Regions from separate parts of the Rhizobium sp. WYCCWR 11128 genome, predicted to be linked through region 1. Evidence: riboswitches for the same ligand, from Rfam matches in the RefSeq annotation. Region 1 holds a riboswitch; each other region holds the start of a gene.
What was found. A riboswitch is a leader RNA that binds a small molecule or an ion and turns the genes downstream of it on or off. The one in region 1 is predicted to bind cobalamin.
Positions count from the first base shown of each region.

Region 2: it holds a riboswitch for cobalamin, as region 1 does, so the genes downstream of both, bluB (5,6-dimethylbenzimidazole synthase) here and nrdH (glutaredoxin-like protein NrdH) in region 1, are expected to answer to the same signal.
Region 3: it holds a riboswitch for cobalamin, as region 1 does, so the genes downstream of both, HX898_RS02325 (ABC transporter substrate-binding protein) here and nrdH (glutaredoxin-like protein NrdH) in region 1, are expected to answer to the same signal.
Region 4: it holds a riboswitch for cobalamin, as region 1 does, so the genes downstream of both, fdhA (formaldehyde dehydrogenase, glutathione-independent) here and nrdH (glutaredoxin-like protein NrdH) in region 1, are expected to answer to the same signal.

Region 1 covers NZ_JACCEZ010000020.1:6,722-10,913, forward strand. Annotated here, with positions in the region: gene nrdE (class 1b ribonucleoside-diphosphate reductase subunit alpha) at 1-1,390, opposite strand, end outside; gene nrdI (class Ib ribonucleoside-diphosphate reductase assembly flavoprotein NrdI) at 1,369-1,773, opposite strand; gene nrdH (glutaredoxin-like protein NrdH) at 1,783-2,004, opposite strand; cobalamin riboswitch at 2,266-2,490, opposite strand; gene HX898_RS32445 (heavy metal translocating P-type ATPase) at 2,733-4,192, opposite strand, start outside.
Region 2 covers NZ_JACCEZ010000001.1:862,310-866,501, forward strand. Annotated here, with positions in the region: gene HX898_RS04225 (MFS transporter) at 1-756, opposite strand, end outside; cobalamin riboswitch at 1,245-1,433, shown strand; gene bluB (5,6-dimethylbenzimidazole synthase) at 1,475-2,161, shown strand; gene HX898_RS04235 (PhzF family phenazine biosynthesis protein) at 2,519-3,361, shown strand; partial or broken gene HX898_RS04240 (SRPBCC domain-containing protein) at 3,455-3,652, shown strand.
Region 3 covers NZ_JACCEZ010000001.1:461,974-466,165, reverse strand. Annotated here, with positions in the region: gene HX898_RS02330 (iron ABC transporter permease) at 1-720, opposite strand, end outside; gene HX898_RS02325 (ABC transporter substrate-binding protein) at 717-1,733, opposite strand; cobalamin riboswitch at 1,910-2,166, opposite strand; gene HX898_RS02320 (TetR/AcrR family transcriptional regulator) at 2,379-2,945, shown strand; gene HX898_RS02315 (hypothetical protein) at 2,942-3,490, shown strand; gene HX898_RS02310 (tetratricopeptide repeat protein) at 3,581-4,183, shown strand.
Region 4 covers NZ_JACCEZ010000008.1:19,270-23,461, forward strand. Annotated here, with positions in the region: gene HX898_RS22775 (DMT family transporter) at 62-967, shown strand; cobalamin riboswitch at 1,129-1,329, shown strand; gene fdhA (formaldehyde dehydrogenase, glutathione-independent) at 1,548-2,738, shown strand; gene HX898_RS22785 (transporter substrate-binding domain-containing protein) at 2,870-3,673, opposite strand; gene HX898_RS22790 (EAL domain-containing protein) at 3,779-4,192, shown strand, end outside.

The DNA.
Region 1 (4,192 bases):
CCGTCAGCGCCCGGATCGAGGTCTCGATCGTCCTGCCGAAATCGGCCGAATCCATTGCCGCCGCGATATTCAGCGAGCCGAGATTGCAGGAAATATCCTTGCCGAGATGTTTGTAGGAAAGGTCGTCATTATATTCGCTCGCCTCGCTCACCTGCAGGATTTCCGAGCATAGATTGCTCATCGAAATACGCCCGGCGATCGGGTTCGCCCGGTTCACCGTGTCCTCGAACATGATGTAGGGGTAGCCGCTCTCGAACTGGATTTCGGCAAGCACCTGGAAGAATTCGCGCGCCTTGATCTTCTTCTTGGAGATGCGGGCATCATCCGCCATCTCGCGGTACTTTTCGGTCACCGAAATCTCGGTGAAGGGCACGCCATAGACGCGCTCCACGTCATAGGGCGAGAACAGATACATATCCTCGTTGTTCTTGGCGAGCTCGAAGGTGATATCGGGAACGACGACGCCGAGCGACAGCGTCTTGATGCGGATCTTCTCGTCGGCATTTTCGCGCTTGGTGTCGAGGAAGCGCATGACATCGGGGTGATGGGCGTTGAGATAGACGGCCCCTGCTCCCTGCCGCGCGCCGAGCTGGTTGGCATAGGAGAAACTGTCTTCGAGCAACTTCATGACAGGGATGATGCCCGAGGACTGGTTCTCGATATGCTTGATCGGCGCGCCCGCCTCGCGGATATTCGTCAGCGACAGCGCCACGCCGCCGCCGCGCTTCGACAATTGCAGCGCCGAATTGATCGACCGGCCGATCGATTCCATATTGTCCTCGACGCGGAGCAGGAAGCAGGAAACCAGTTCGCCGCGCTGCTTCTTGCCGGCATTGAGGAAGGTCGGCGTCGCCGGCTGGAAGCGGCCGGAAATGATCTCCTCGACCATGTCGCGGGCAAGGGCCTCGTCGCCGCGTGCCAAGGCCAGAGCCACCATGCAGATGCGGTCTTCGTAGCGCTCGAGATAGCGCTTTCCGTCGAAAGTCTTCAGCGTATAGCTGGTGTAGTATTTGAAGGCGCCGAGGAAGGTCGGGAAACGGAATTTCTTGGCATAGGCCTGGTCGAACAGATCCCGCACGAAATTGAAGGAATACTGGTCGAGAACCTCCTGCTCGTAATAGCCCTCGGTCACGAGGTAATCGAGCTTTTCCCTCAGATTGTGGAAGAACACCGTGTTCTGGTTCACATGCTGCAGGAAATATTGCTTGGCAGCCATTCGATCCTTGTCGAGCTGGATCCGCCCCTCATCGTCATAGAGGTTCAGCATCGCGTTCAGCGCATGATAGTCGAGCGTTTCCGCCGCTTTCAAAGGGCGTTCGCCGGCGGGATGAGCAAAAGTGTTATGCGGTTTTGCGCCCGCATCCCGCGTCAGAGGTGTTCCCGTGTCCAAAACCGTTCCATTCCGTGTTTGACGTTGGCGACGTCGTCTTCCGTGCCCAGCAGCTCGAACCTGTAGAGGTACGGCACCCGGCATTTCTGCGAGACCACGTCGCCGGCGAGCCCGTATGTCTCGCCGAAATTGCTGTTGCCCGCGGCGATCACGCCGCGGAGGTGTCCTCGGTTTTCCGCATCGTTGAGGAAACGGATCACCTGCTTGGGAACGGCGCCCTTGCCGCCGTCGCCGCTATAGGTCGGCACGATCAGCACGAAGGGTTCGCGGATATGGAACGCGTCTGCGCCGCCTGGCGGAATGCGCGCCGCGCGCAGTCCGAGCTTGGCGACGAACCGATGGGTATTCTCGGATCGGCTGGAATAATAGACGATCAGACCCATCGCCTTTCCTCAGGAAAGTGCGCTGATCATGTCGGGACGGAAGCCGGCCCAATGCTGCTCGCCGGCGATGACGACAGGCGCCTGCATGTAGCCGAGGCTGCGGACGCGATCGAGCGCTTCGGCATCCTGCGAGATATCGACGATGTCATAATCAACACCCAACCGGTCGAGGGCGCGGTAGGTGGCAGTGCACTGAACGCAGGCAGGCTTGCTGTAGACGGTAATGGTCATGATATTCCTCGTGACGACGCGATTGGGCGCAGGACATCGATCGGAAATCTGTCGATATCCGTCGAAAAATTCTCTGATGATTTGAGCTATGCGGCTGTTTAGCCGCTGGGCGTACTCCGCCCTCTACCTCGAGCGGGTGGCGGCCTGAACTGAGATACTGACATGACTTCACCCCGAAGTGGCTCATGCGGAGGTTCGGCCTGCGAAACGCGATGCGGATATCACCCGAGCCATGCAACGCGACCTTCCGGACACCCCGCCCGTGGACGTTTCGTTCGAGGCAGGTCTCCTGGCTCACGGGTCAAAGCTCCTGCCCAGCCTTCCCGGAGCATCATGCTCCAGTGACCTGAAATCGGACAGTTGCTCGCCGCTTACAGTTGCGGGGGCAGCTCCGGCATTGCCGCGCCATAATGGCGAAGCGCACCGAATTCCCGTCTTAGCCATCGATCCTTACGAATCGATGGAACCTCGAACACTAGATATAGTACGCCAATCCAAATTCGCGTCAACGGATGGTTTGTGCATTGCGTTACGACAGGTTTGAAATCGCTATGTTCCTGTGAAAAACATGGCTAACCAAAGCTTAAAGAAAGCAGGCTGTGGAGAAAGTCCCGAGGAGGAAAGCCTATTTATGGCCGGTCAAGCGATTTTCGATTCGAGATCGGGCCCGCATCGTTGACGGGAGATCCCGCCGGCGACGAGCGCCGGAGGGATGAAGTCAGGAATGTTTATATCTTTATCCGAAGCAGCCGCAGCGCGTTGATCGTCACCAGCACGGTGGCGCCGGTATCGGCGAGGATCGCCGGCCAGAGCCCGGTGATGCCGGCGATCGTCGTCACCAGGAACACCGCCTTCAGCCCGAGCGCGATGGTGATATTCTGCAGGATGTTGCGCATTGTGCGTTTGGAAAGTTCGATCATTCGCGCCACATCGCCGACGCGTCCGTGCAGCACGGCGGCATCCGCCGTCTCCAACGCCACATCGGTGCCGCCGCCCATGGCGATGCCGATATCGGCCGCGGCCAGCGCCGGAGCATCGTTGATGCCGTCACCGACCTTGGCGACGATGAAACCCTGGCGCTTCAATTCGACGACGACCCGCTGCTTGTCCTCCGGCATCATCTCGCCGCGCCAGTCGATGCCGAGCATGCCGGCAACGGCTGCTGCCGTCCGCTTGTTGTCGCCCGTCAACATCATCGCCTTGACGCCTGCTGATTTGAGGGCAGCGAGCCCGGCCTCGGCATCCTCACGCGGCTCGTCGCGCATGGCGATCAGGCCGGCCGCGATACCATTGACGAGCAGCACCGACACGCTTTTGCCCTCGTCGTTCAGCGCCGTGATGCGTGCATCCTGTTCCGCGCCGAGCGTCCCCCGCTCGCGGGCGGCAGGCGGCGACAGCAGATCCAGCGTCTCACCGCCGACTTTGCCGCTGACACCCTTGCCCGGCAGCGCTTCCAGCTCGAAGGCCGGCGGCACGGGAACGCCGTCCGCCTTGGCACGGTTGAGGATCGCCAGCGCCAGCGGATGGCTGGAACCCTGCTCCAGCACCGCCGCGCGTGACAGCACCTGCGCCTCGCTCAGGCCAAAGGAAATGATGTCGGTCACCTGAGGCTTGCCTTCTGTCAGCGTGCCGGTCTTGTCGAAGGCGACCATCGTCACCTTGCCGAGCGTTTCCAGCACCGCGCCACCCTTCATCAGCAGTCCGCGCCGCGCACCGGATGAAAGCGAGGCGGCGATCGCCGCCGGCGTCGAGATGACGAGCGCGCAGGGGCAGCCGATCAAAAGGATCGCAAGGCCCTTATAGACCCATTCGCCCCACGGCCCTGCCAACAGCAGCGGCGGAACGACCGCGACCAGCGCTGCGACCACGACGACGCCGGGCGTGTAATAGCGCGAGAACCGATCGATGAAGCGTTCGGTCGGCGCCTTCGATTCCTGAGCTTCCTCCACCAGCTTGACGACGCGGGCGATGGTATTGTCGGCGGCAGCCGCCGTGACGCGAACCCTGAGCACCGCATCGCCATTGACCGTGCCGGCAAAAACGACGGCATCGATGCCCTTGCGTACCGGCGTGCTCTCGCCCGTCACCGGCGCCTCATCGATCGCGCTCTCGCCTGAAATGATAATGCCGTCCGCCGAGATCCGATCGCCAGGACGAACCATGATGATGGCACCGACCGAAAGGCTTT
Region 2 (4,192 bases), on a different contig from region 1:
GAACATCGGGTAACGGAACATCTTCGGATCGAGAAGCGGATAGGGCACGCGGCGGGCATGCAGGAGGTAGAGGAGGCCGGCAAGAATGCCGATCGCAACCGTGACGTAACCGTAGATGACGGGCACGGCCGGCAGGCTGATGACCGACACGCCGAAAACGAAGCCGGAGAAGCCGATGCCGCAAAGGAAGAATCCGGGGAAGTCCATCGGCCGCGGACTGCGTGGCTCGACGGTCGGCAGGAAACGCGTGACGAGGATGATGCCGAGCACGCCGATCGGGACGTTGATCCAGAAGATCCAATGCCAGGTGAGATAGGTGGTGAGGAAACCGCCGATCGGCGGCCCCATGATCGGGCCAATCAAAGCGGGAATGGTAAGCCAGGCCATGGCATCGACGAGTTCGTGGCGCGGCGTTCCCCGGACCAGCAGCAGGCGGCTGACCGGCGTCATCATCGAGCCGCCGGCGCCCTGGATCAGGCGCGAGACGACGAAGGCCGTGATCGAGTTGGAAAAGGCGCAGGCGATCGAGCCGATCATGAAAACAAAGATCGCCATGCGGAAGATGTTGCGCGCACCGAACCGATCGGACATCCAGCCGCTGATCGGGATGAAGATCGCCAGCGCCACGAGATAGCTGGTGACGGCGAGCTTCAGCGCGATCGGCGAGGTGCCGATATCGGCGGCGATTGCCGGCAGGCTGGTGGCGATCACGGTCGAATCCATCTGTTCCATGAACAGGGCGACCGCAAGGATCATGGGTGTGAGGCGGGGCACGGGCAACCGAGATGCTGCGATGGACTGTCACAGTCCATACGCTTTCGGTGGTGATAAGGCCATAGAAACTGTCGGTGAAGGGGCTTGCCTAGCCGCTTCAAACCGACGCGGGTGGATGACGAAACGGGATCGTACGTCTTGTTTCCTTATGTCCTCCCAAGGGTTTGATGTAGGAACTGAGGCTGCGGCTTGCGCTCTCTTCTCCCCAGCGGGGAGAAGGTGGCCCGAAGGGTCGGATGAGGGGGCTGCACGGCTGCCCTTCATCATTGCCCTTCGCTTACGCTCAGCGCATTCGCGGCTTTGCCGCTCACCCCCTCAACCGCCTGCCGGCACCTTTTCCCCGCTGGGGAGAAGAGATTCGTGGCACCGCAGCGCTCCCTTTTGCCGGCGGAAGAGAGGGACAGGCGGCACCGCGCGGCCTCCGGCTTGACTGCGACATCGGGCCCAGCTTGCCGCCGCCGCGCTTTCCTGAAATAGATGCGTCGTCAGGTGCCCGCCGATAAGGCGGGAGAATCGGGAATCCGGTGCAAGACCGGAACGTGCCCAACGCTGTAAGGCCGACGCTTGCCGCTTCATCATGCCACTGGCCTTTTGCCGGGAAGGCTGCGGCAGACGGATGACGCCGAGTCAGAAGACCGGCCTGGCAAGATAGACCGATCCGCGCGGACAGCGGGGCGGTCGCGTTGTTGGGGATTTGACGATGCGACCCTTTGATGAGGATGCCCTTTCGGCGGCGTCCGGTTTTTCCTTGGCCGAACGCGAGGCCGTCTATCACGCGATCATGACGCGGCGCGACGTTCGCAGCCAGTTCCTGCCCGATCCCTTGCCTGATGATGTTGTGCAGCGGCTGCTGACGGCCGCTCACCACGCACCATCCGTCGGCTTCATGCAGCCGTGGAATTTCATTCTGGTGAAAAGTGCCGCTGTCCGGACGCGCATCCAGGACGCGTTTGCGAGGGCCAACGAGGAGGCGGCGCTGATGTTCGAAGGCGAGCGGCGGCAGGCCTACCGATCGCTCAAGCTCGAAGGCATCGTCGAGGCGCCGCTCGGCATATGCGTGACCTGCGATCCTACCCGCAGCGGCAGCGTGGTGCTGGGGCGCACCCACAATCCGAAGATGGATTCATACTCGACCGTCTGCGCCATCCAGAATCTCTGGCTTGCGGCACGGGCGGAAGGGGTCGGCATCGGCTGGGTCAGCATTTTTCGTGAAGGCGACCTGAAAACCATTCTCGGCATACCCGAGCATATCGAAGTGGTCGCCTGGCTCTGTGCCGGTTTCGTCGACCGGCTCTATGACGAGCCGGAACTCTCCGTCAAAGGCTGGCGGCAGCGGCTACCGCTCGAGGAACTCGTCTTTCATGATGGATGGGGACTGAACACCTAGAGCAGTGCGGTGGAGCATGGCCTCAATCGCATAGTCACGCCATTGACGGTCAAGGTGAGCAAACCGATGTCGGTATCGCCGACGCGGTGCGAGGCCGAGATATCTTTGTTCCGTTATGCCGAGTTCGGCATAACGGAATTTATCCCGAGTCCGAAACTATGCCGAGCCCATTCCCTAAAGCCCGAGATTTCCGGTAATCAAGGATTAAAAGCTCGGCATAATTTGAACGCTTTGGAAGACCGGGTATGCCCGAAGCGGAAATCTTTGTCTGCATCCGTTACTCCGAAAGGCATTCTGCAGCCCCCTTGTGTATAGACATTGGCGCACGCTGTTAGCGAACGAACAGTAGGAGATGCTATGAACAGGAACCTTAAAGAGCTATCGTTTCAACAGGTTGATGTTTTTTCCTCGGAGCGAATGGGTGGAAATCCACTTGCGGTGGTAGTGGATGCGGACGATCTTGATACACCAACGATGGCCAAGTTTGCCAACTGGACCAATCTAAGCGAGACGACCTTCCTCCTAAAGCCGACGGTCCCGGATGCTGATTATCGCGTCAGAATTTTCACGCCGCATCAGGAGCTACCCTTTGCCGGACACCCGACTTTGGGTAGCTGCCACGCATGGCTGACCTTGGGCGGAAAGCCAAAGCAGCCAGTTGTTATCCAGGAATGCGAGGCGGGTTTGATCCGGATCAGAAGAGACGGCGATATCCTCTCATTTCTGGCTCCAGATTTGATCAAGACTGGACATATCGATAACGATCTAATGAAACGAGTTATGAGCGGTCTAAGTCTGTCATCTGAGATGATAGTCGATGCGAGTTGGGTAGACAACGGTCCCGGTTGGATGGCCTTGCTCCTGAAAAGCAGAGACGATGTCCTACGTGTCCGTCCGAACTACCAGAGTATTTCCGGACTAAGGGTAGGCCTGATTGCACCATGTTTGGGGGACGTCGATGGCGTGGATTTCGAGGTCCGCGCCTTCACCGCCGCTGGTTACGAAGACCCAGTCACTGGTAGCCTAAATGCGGGTTTGGCAAAATGGCTCATTTCCGCAAATCTCGCCCCGCCTTCATACATCGCTGCGCAAGGGACGGTCTTGGGCAGGTCAGGGCGGGTACATGTCCGGCTCGAATCTGAAGATATTTGGGTTGGCGGCAATGTCGTTACCTGCATAAACGGAAAAGCTATCCTCTAAGACAGTCATCGACCTGAGGCCGATGACTGCAATTGGCGCCAGAAGCAGTCATGGGCTCGACTTGAATGAGTTACCGATTTGGGCCGGTAGCCGGTCTGGACAGACGACGAGGGCGAAGAGGGCGCGGTCACGACCGTGACCTTCGAGGACCAGGGCGGGAAGACGCTGCTGAATCTCCACGAAGCCTATCCGTCCAAGGAGGCGCTTGAGGAAGCACTACAGGGCGGGGCGGCGGCATTGCCGGAGCAACTGGAACAGCTCGACGAACTGCTTTCCAGCATAGGCGAGTAGCGCGGGTCGGGAAACTCGCCTCGGGAAACGTCTGCTCTTGGGAAATGACTCCACCGGCCTTTCCGGCCGGAGCGGGGCGCTAACCGCTCAGACGCCGAGAAGCCTCAGGGGCTTTATGAGCGGCGGCCAATTGCGGTCCTCGGCCCTAGTTCGGAACGTGGCGACCATTCTCACTTCCCTAAAAGCTACGTCAGTCTCTTTAGATCGAAGGGAAGTAGTCATGGCCGGAAAGGACTTTCCATTCGCTGGGAGCAATCAGATTGTTCCGGGCGACCGATTCCATCGGTACGTGGGAAGGGGCCCGCCGATGGCTTAACTGCTGAGCGTCGTCACAGCAACCCTGCGGGGTGCAAATCAGGAAGACAGCGATCTTCGGACCTGACCTTTCATACCGCAACCTGCTCTCATTTTTGATCCTTTCACTTGGCAGCGCTTCGCGGTATAATTAGAGAGGGCTAAAATAGAAAGTGGGACGGCCGTCAAAACAGAAAACCTTCCGTCTCTGGGCCGGGGATCAACTATGGGGGTCGAAAATGCTTA
Region 3 (4,192 bases), on a different contig from region 1:
GGCGGCGGCATCCGTGCCGAAGGCGAAGGCGTCGAGCGCCCGCACATGGGCCATGCAGATGACGAAGCCGGCAAGCGCGATTGGCACCGACAGATAGACATCGGGCCAGCGCACGCCGCTGAGCGAACCCAGCAGCCAGAACAGGATGCCGCGCGCCTGCTCGGCATTCGCCGATGTCGTCACGATGTAGGAGGTTAGTGCATTGAAGAGCTGCGAACCGGCGACGCCGCACAGGATGATGCGCTCACCGGTTCCCCCCGCACCCGTCGCCAGGATGCCGACCAGCAAAAAGGCAATGACCGCACCGATGAAGGCGCCGCTCGACAGGCCGAGAACACCGTAGCCGAAACCGAGGATCATCACGCAGACGGCCCCCGTCGAGGCACCGGCGGAGATGCCGAGCACGTAGGGTTCGGCCAGCGGATTGCGCAGCAGCGCCTGCAGGATCGCGCCCGAAAGCGAGAGCGACGCGCCGGCGCTGGCCGCGACGAGCGCGCGGCTCAGACGATAATCCCAGACGATGCCCTGGTGGATGCGGCTGAGCTCGAAATCCGTTCCGAACAGACGGTTCGAAATCGCCTCCGCCGTCGTCGCAAGCGGGATCGCGATCTCGCCGATCGAAACGGCAAGACTGACCATCAGCCCGAGCAGGAGAAGTGCCGCCGTGGTGAGCGCGGCAAGCGCCCACCATCCCTGTTGCCTGACCGACACTGCCTTCACTGCGCCAGGCCGAAGGACTTGATGCCGTTCGCCAATGTCTCGATACCGTCGATCGTGCGGATCGTCGGGTTCATCGACTGCGCGTCCATCATCACGAAGTGCTTGTTTTTGACCGCGTCCAGCTCCTTGGTCACAGGATCGTTCTCGAGGAAATCGACCTTGACCTTGGGATCGTCAGCGGCGTAACGGCGGCGGTCCATGGTCGCGAGCACGATGACGGCAGGGTTAGCCTGGGCGATGGTTTCCCAACCGACCAGCGGCCATTCCTCTTCCGTGGTGACGACGTTCTTCGCACCGATCGTCTTCAGAATATAGGCGGGCGCGCTGTTCTTGCCGGCGATGAAGGCGTCGCCATTGACCTCCTTGCTGGAGAACCAGAAGACGACGGGCAGGTTCTTGCCCGACGCGCCTGATATCGAGGCGACGGCATCCGACTCGCGCTTCTTCAGCTTGGAAATCAGCGCATCGCCGCGCTCCTTGACGTCGAAGATCTCCGAGAGCTCGGCGATTTCCCGGTAGATCAGGTCCATCGTGAACAGCTCCTTGCGCACGCCGTCGCCGCCATCAGTGTTGACCTTGGCGACGCAATCGGCCGGCGCGAGATAGGTATTGATCCCGAGATCCTTGAATTGCTCCCGCTTGCCGACCGAGCCCTGCGCGCCGACATGCCATTCGAACTCGGCCGTCACCAGGTCGGGCTCCTGCCCGACGACGGATTCGAAGCTCGGGTCGTTGTCGGCAAGCCGCTTTATCTTGCTGTTGGCCTCGGCATATTGCGGCAGGACGGGACCGACCCAGACGGCCGTTCCGGCGATCTTGTCGGCAAGGCCGAGCGAGAAGAGCACTTCGGTCATGCCCTGACCGATCGAAACGACTTTGGATGGCGCCTTTTCGAAGGTCACCTGCTGGCCGCAATTGGTGATGGTCAAGGGATATCGGGTCGCGGCAAGGCTTGGTGCCGCAAAGCCGGCGAGCCCGAAGGCAAATGTCATGGTGGCGAGAATCTGGCGCATGGAAAACCTCGATGAAGGGAAAATCACGGCCGTTCCGCGCATATGCGCGGACCGAAAGCACGCTTAGGCGTGCACTAGCCGCAGGAGGCCCAATCGAGACGGATGCATGCCGGAATTCGGCGAAGGTTCAGCAGGTCAATCATATCTGTTCCTTGTCCGGGCATCCCCGCCCGGTTGATTGGATCGTGATTGACGGCAGGTCTCCTGGCTTGCGGATATCCGTCGTTTCATCCTCCTTCCCGCGATATCTCGCAGTGGCAGGGCCATGAGCCCTTCAGAGATGGCCAGTCGCTGGCCACTCCTGAGATGATCGACAATCCGCTTACAGTTGCGGGGGCAGCCACGGTCTCGGTCCCTACTGGGTCATCCTCACCGTGTTCCCTATTAATCCCCTTGGAGTCATCTTCAGGGAACCGTCGCACCCAGTTACGTCGCCGGCCCGCCCGGCGTCAATAACTATTCCCGCGTGTCATGCCGCCTCACCGACAAATGCGCTTCATGCCGTCTCACCGCGCAAACCGCCGGTTGCCAGAAGACGTTTGACAGCAATGCTGCCATTATGGCATTAATACTGCCATGAATAAAGTGACACCGCCTCGACCCACGGCCCGCGAAGAGTTGGCGACCATCACGCAGGACCGCATCATGGAAGGTCTTGCCGCCCTGTTGCGCGCCGGTAGCGACGAGGTCACCTTCGATCTCGTCGCCCGCCAGTCCGGCGTGCCGCAGCGCACGCTTTATCGCTATTTCGCCAACAAGGAGACACTGCTCGCCGCGTTCTGGCACTGGGTGAATGCGCTGATCGCCGTGCCGGCGCTGCCGGCTTCGCCTGAGCAAGTAGTGGCGCATATTCCCGAGCTCTTTTCTGCCTTCGACCGCGACGAGCCGCTGGTGAGAGCGATGCTGCACAATCCTCATGGTCGCGCGGTGAGGCTCGCCCATGCCGAGGCGCGGCGCGAGAAGTTTTCGATCGCGCTGCGCGATGTCACCGGGACGATTCCCGCAGAAGATGCCCGGCATCTGCTCGCCGCTGTGACAGCGCTCTGCTCTGCTTCGGGATGGGAGAGCATGAAAGATAACTGGAGCCTGTCGGGCGCTGAAGCCGCGAAGGCCGCGCAATGGGCCGTGCAGGCCCTGATCGACGATGCACGCCGGCGTTCCCGCGGGACCGAGGCCCGCCAGCCGGCAACAATGGAAGGAGACGCGCGATGATTCATCACATGTCGTTCGGCGTGCGCGATCCCGGTCGCGTCGCCCGGGTGCTGGCGGAGCTCATGGAGGCGACCGCGCTGCGGGCGCCGACCCCGCCCTTTCCCCATGACGCCTGGCTCGTCGTATCGGGCGATACGCAAGGCTCCTTCCTCGAAATCCTGCCCGCAACCGCGGTCTTCGATCCGGACGCACCGCTCGGCATCCGCCAGCGCCCGGCGACCTTCGAGCCGGTCACCGCCCACGTGCTGGTCAGCGCCGCGGTAGACGCCGCGTCGATCGAGACTGCCGCCGCCCGCGAAGGCTGGTGCGCCGAGCAGGTGGAAACCGGCCTCTTCCGGATCGTCAAGCTCTGGGTCGAGGACAACGTCCTGGTCGAATTCCTGGCAAAGGGTGAAGCCGATCGTTACATCGAAGCCTTCGGCCCCGCGGGCCTTCCCTCCCTCGACGGCAAATTGCGGGACCTCGAGGCAAAGCTTGGCGATGCCCTCGCGCAGAAGCTGCCGCCTGGCGTGCTGGAAAAAGCGCTGGGACATCCGCAGGCGTAGTCGTTGCCGGACCTGCGTCACGACGGATTGCGGAAGGCAGGCCCCGACATAGTTTTGGCGCCACCGATTTCAACGAGGTTTGATGTAGCAATGAGCAATCCGGATAGCACCGATCTCGCCGCCGCCAGGATAGACGCGATTCGCCAAGCAGCCGAGCAAGGCGATGCGCAAGCACAATTTGAATTGGGCCACATCACCGCACGAGGTGAAGGTGTCACCCGCGATAAAACAGAAGGCGCGGGATGGCTTCAGAAAGCCGCCGAACAAGGTCATGCCGACGCGCAATTCCTCCTGGCGGGCCTCTATCTCATGGGGGACGGAGTTGCACAGAGCGCGCCCGAAGGCTGCGAGTGGCTTGAGAAAGCCGCCAATCAAGGCCACGCCGACGCGCAATATTTGCTGGGCTTGATGAGAGAAGACGGCGACGGTTGCGATATCGATGCAGCAGACGCTGTCAGATGGTACAGCCAAGCCGCAGATCAGGATCATGCTGGTGCACAGTACAGGCTAGCCCAGTTGAAAGAGCACGGCGTGGGCTGCGAGATCGATCTGACAGAAGCATTCAAATGGTACCGTCGTGCTGCACTTCAGGATTACCCGGATGCAAGGGAAGATCTACTCGGATTATGCCGTGCACATCCAGACCTGCCGCTACCGGTGTCAGAATTGCTCGATGGCAAAGGTCGCTCCTGATACCCAGCT
Region 4 (4,192 bases), on a different contig from region 1:
TGATGTCAATTCCTGGGGCAGAAAAGAGCGGCGTTCGACTTCCTTCTTTGAGAATATCTGCGTGACCATTGAAAATCCGGCCAGACGCCTCGCAGGCAGCGAGCACGAGAAGGGTGTGCTTCTCATCGTTGCCGCGACACTTGCCTGGAGCGCGAGCGGCGTCTATTCGCGACTCCTGACGACCGATGTGTGGACGGCGATTGCCTGGCGATCGTTGTTCGGAGGCCTGTTCCTGCTGATCCCCTGCCTTTTCCTCGAAGGGGGCATCTCGCGGCAACAGTGGCGTTCCGTCTTCCATCCGTCAGGTCTTGCCATGATCGCATGCCAGACCTTCAGTCAGGTATGCTTCATCGGGGCGCTCTACATGACCACCGTCGCCAATGTGACGATGATCTATGCGACCGCGCCTTTCATCGCAGCGTTGCTCGGCTGGCTCATCCTCAGGGAGAGGGTCTCCAGGCGGACGCTGATTGCCGGCGGCATCTCGCTCCTCGGCGTCGCGGTCATCGTCGCCTCGTCGATCGGCGGCGGGACTGGTGTGGGCGATCTGCTGGCGCTCGGCATGACCGCGTCCTTTGCACTCGTCATCATCATTCCGCGCATCAATCCCGGCGTGCCGAGCCTGCCGCCGACCGTCGTCAGCGCCTTCCTGACGCTTGCCATCTTTGCCCCGTTCAGTTCGCCCGGCTCGCTCGATCTGCACAACTGGGTCGTTCTTGCCGCATTCGGCGCGACCAATTTCTCCCTGGCGCTGGTGCTCTTCCTTGCCGGGGCAAAGCGCATGCCGCCGGCTGAAGCGGCGCTGATCGGCACGATGGAAATCGTGCTCACGCCCTTCTGGGTCTGGCTGCTGTTTTCCGAGCAGCCCCCCATCGCCACCTTTTTCGGCGGCGCGATCATCCTCGGCGCCGTGTTCTGGCACACGGCCATCGACGTCAGCCGCAGCCGGCGACCGCATCGCGCCTAAAGCCTTTGGGCGGCGATCAAATCTTCCGGGACGATCCGGAAAACCGCCGTATTCGCGGGATCAATTATTTCCGCTGCGCAGCGCTATTGCGACTTTGCCGACTGTCGTCTTTGGGTTGCGCCCATGTCGTTTTCTTGATCGCTGTTTTCCGTCAGGCATGGTTTCTTGGTGGTGTTCAAGGCGCTATCTCGCAAACTGGCGAAATGGACCATTGGGACGCCGGCCTGACGCCGGCGCTGCCCCGCAGCGGTAGAAGAACTGAAATCCTCAAGGAAATCGCCGGATAGGCATCCGGAAAGATATCGAGACGGATCGAAAGGAGATTCTGGAGCCGGAAACCAGCTCTTGCACAGCAAATCGACGGATTGCGGACAGACGGTCACGAGCGAAACCACAGGCGAAAACCGTGGCGTTCATCCTCTTCTCCATCCAATCTGTCTGTTTTGAAAATCCGAATATCGCCCGATGCGGCGGTATCCTCGTGTTGTGGACACCGGGCTGCAGAGGAGGCAGGCCGGAGGGAAGGTTGCCATCGACTGCATCGGTTGCAGCGAGGCATTCAAACAAGTGGGAGGAATCCATGAGCAAAAATAGAGGCGTCGTCTATCTCCGTCCTGGCAAGGTCGAAGTGCGCGACATCGACGATCCGAAGCTGGAAGCGCCCGACGGCCGCCGCATCGAACACGGCGTCATCCTGAAGGTGATATCGACCAATATCTGCGGCTCCGATCAGCACATGGTCCGCGGCCGCACGACGGCGATGCCGGGCCTGGTCCTCGGTCATGAAATCACCGGCGAGATCATCGAGAAAGGCATCGACGTCGAGATGCTCGACATCGGCGATATCGTCTCGGTGCCGTTCAATGTCGCCTGCGGCCGTTGCCGCTGCTGCAAGTCCCAGGATACCGGCGTCTGCCTGACAGTAAACCCGGCCCGCGCCGGCGGCGCTTACGGCTATGTCGACATGGGCGGCTGGATCGGCGGACAGGCGCGTTACGTCACCATTCCCTATGCCGATTTCAACCTGCTGAAAATCCCGGATCGGGACAAGGCGATGGCGAAGATCCGCGATCTCACCATGCTCTCCGACATTCTGCCCACCGGCTTCCATGGCGCGGTGCGTGCGGGCGTTGGGGTCGGCTCGACCGTCTATGTCGCCGGCGCCGGCCCGGTCGGCCTTGCGGCTGCGGCTTCGGCTCGCATTCTCGGCGCTGCTGTCGTGATGATCGGCGATTTCAACAAGGACCGTCTGGCGCATGCGGCAAAGGTCGGTTTCGAACCGATCGACCTGTCGAAGAGCGACCGTCTTGGCGACATGATCGCGCAGGTCGTCGGCACCAACGAGGTGGACAGCGCCATTGATGCGGTCGGCTTCGAGGCACGCGGCCACTCGGGCGGGGAACAGCCGGCGATCGTGCTCAATCAGATGATGGAGATTACCCGAGCCGCGGGTTCGATCGGCATTCCCGGCCTCTATGTCACCGAGGATCCGGGCGCCGTCGACAACGCCGCCAAACACGGCAATCTTTCGCTCCGCTTCGGCCTCGGATGGGCCAAGGCACAGTCCTTCCACACCGGCCAGACTCCGGTGATCAAATACAATCGTCAACTCATGCAGGCGATCCTCCACGACCGACTGCCAATTGCCGATATCGTCAACGCCAAAGTCATCCCGCTCGACGATGCCGCCAATGGATATGAAAGCTTCGACCAGGGAGCGGCGACGAAATATGTCCTCGATCCGCACGGAGACGTGGCGAAAGCCGCATAGCGATGCGACCTAGAGCAATTCCAGCAAAAGTGCGCAGCAGTTTTGCGTCCGGGATTGCGTAAGACAGGACTTGATAGGGATGGCCGGGCGAAAACCCGGCCATCCCGTATTCTCGAAAATTGACCGGCGAACTACTGGATGCTGAACGGGAAATATTTTGCGTTGATCATATCGTAGGTTCCGTCCGCCTTGATGCTCTTCAGCGCTTCGTTCAGGCGCGTCAGACGCTCCTTGTCATCCAGGCGCAGCGCGATACCGGCACCCTCACCGAAATATGTGACGTCGACCAGATCCGGCCCTTTGAACTCGCAGCAGCTTCCTGCCTTGGTGTTGGCAATCCAGTCGTAGATGGCGAGTTTATCCTCGAGGATAATGTCGACGCTCCCATCTGCCAGGCCCTTGTACAATTCCGGCGAAGACCGAAAAACCGTCCTTTTCATTTCTGGATAGAGATGGTTGGCATAGGATTCCTGCGCCGTCGACGATGTCACCCCAAGAATTTTGTCGCTGAGGGCGGCGGGGCTGACATCGCTGATTGACGAATCCTTCCGGGCGATGAACACCGACGGGCTGTTGTAGTATTTTTCAGTGAAGGCAACCTTTTGACGCCGCTCGAGGCTCATCGACATGGATGAGATGATCGCGTCGTATTTGTCGGCAACGAGATCGGGGATGATGTCGTCCCACTTCTCGATGATAAATTGGCATTCGAACTTGCCAACCTCGCAGAGAGCATTGGCAATATCGATGTCGAAGCCCTGAAGCTTGTTATTTGCATCGAGATAGTTGAAGGGCGGAAACGCACCTTCGACGGCAATTCTCATCGGCGTGCGATCTTGCGCAGCCACCTCGAGCGGCGAGGCCGCCAAAAAGATACCGATCCCGCCCGCCATCAGCGCTCCGCGCACTATAGTCTGAATGGATATGCGCAACATCGTCGGGAGCTCCTTAGGGCATAGTCGATCTCGCGCCATAGTGGCTCACAGCTTTTAATTCTACGTGAACGCTTCTTTGTTAGCGTCGACGAATGCGCCCGCGTCGTGGTGTTCAGGGGTCTACGCTTGCACATCGTTCTTCCTTCCAGCTCCAACACGTTTCAGCAATCCTGGATCGCTTCGGGAAGAATTCTGTTTCTTATTGCCGTTAGCGGGCTTGGAGCGATCGGACTTGTCGTGCTTTCGGCGCTCTGGGCAGGAACCGAGAGCGACGCTGCAGCCCTTGATCGACAGCGCCAGCTTGTGAATGCCCGCCTGCGCGAACAGGTCGATCAAGTCGCGCATGTTATCGGCCAGTTCGGCAATGGTTACCTCGCACGTGTCTATCCTGCCGCCCTGCCGACCGAAGGCTCCTCCAGCCTCGATGCCGTTTTGACGGCGGCAGCCGGGAGTGCGATCAGCCAGACGGCGATGTCTGCGTTCGGCTACGATCAGGCCTTTGTCGTCGACGAAAAGGCT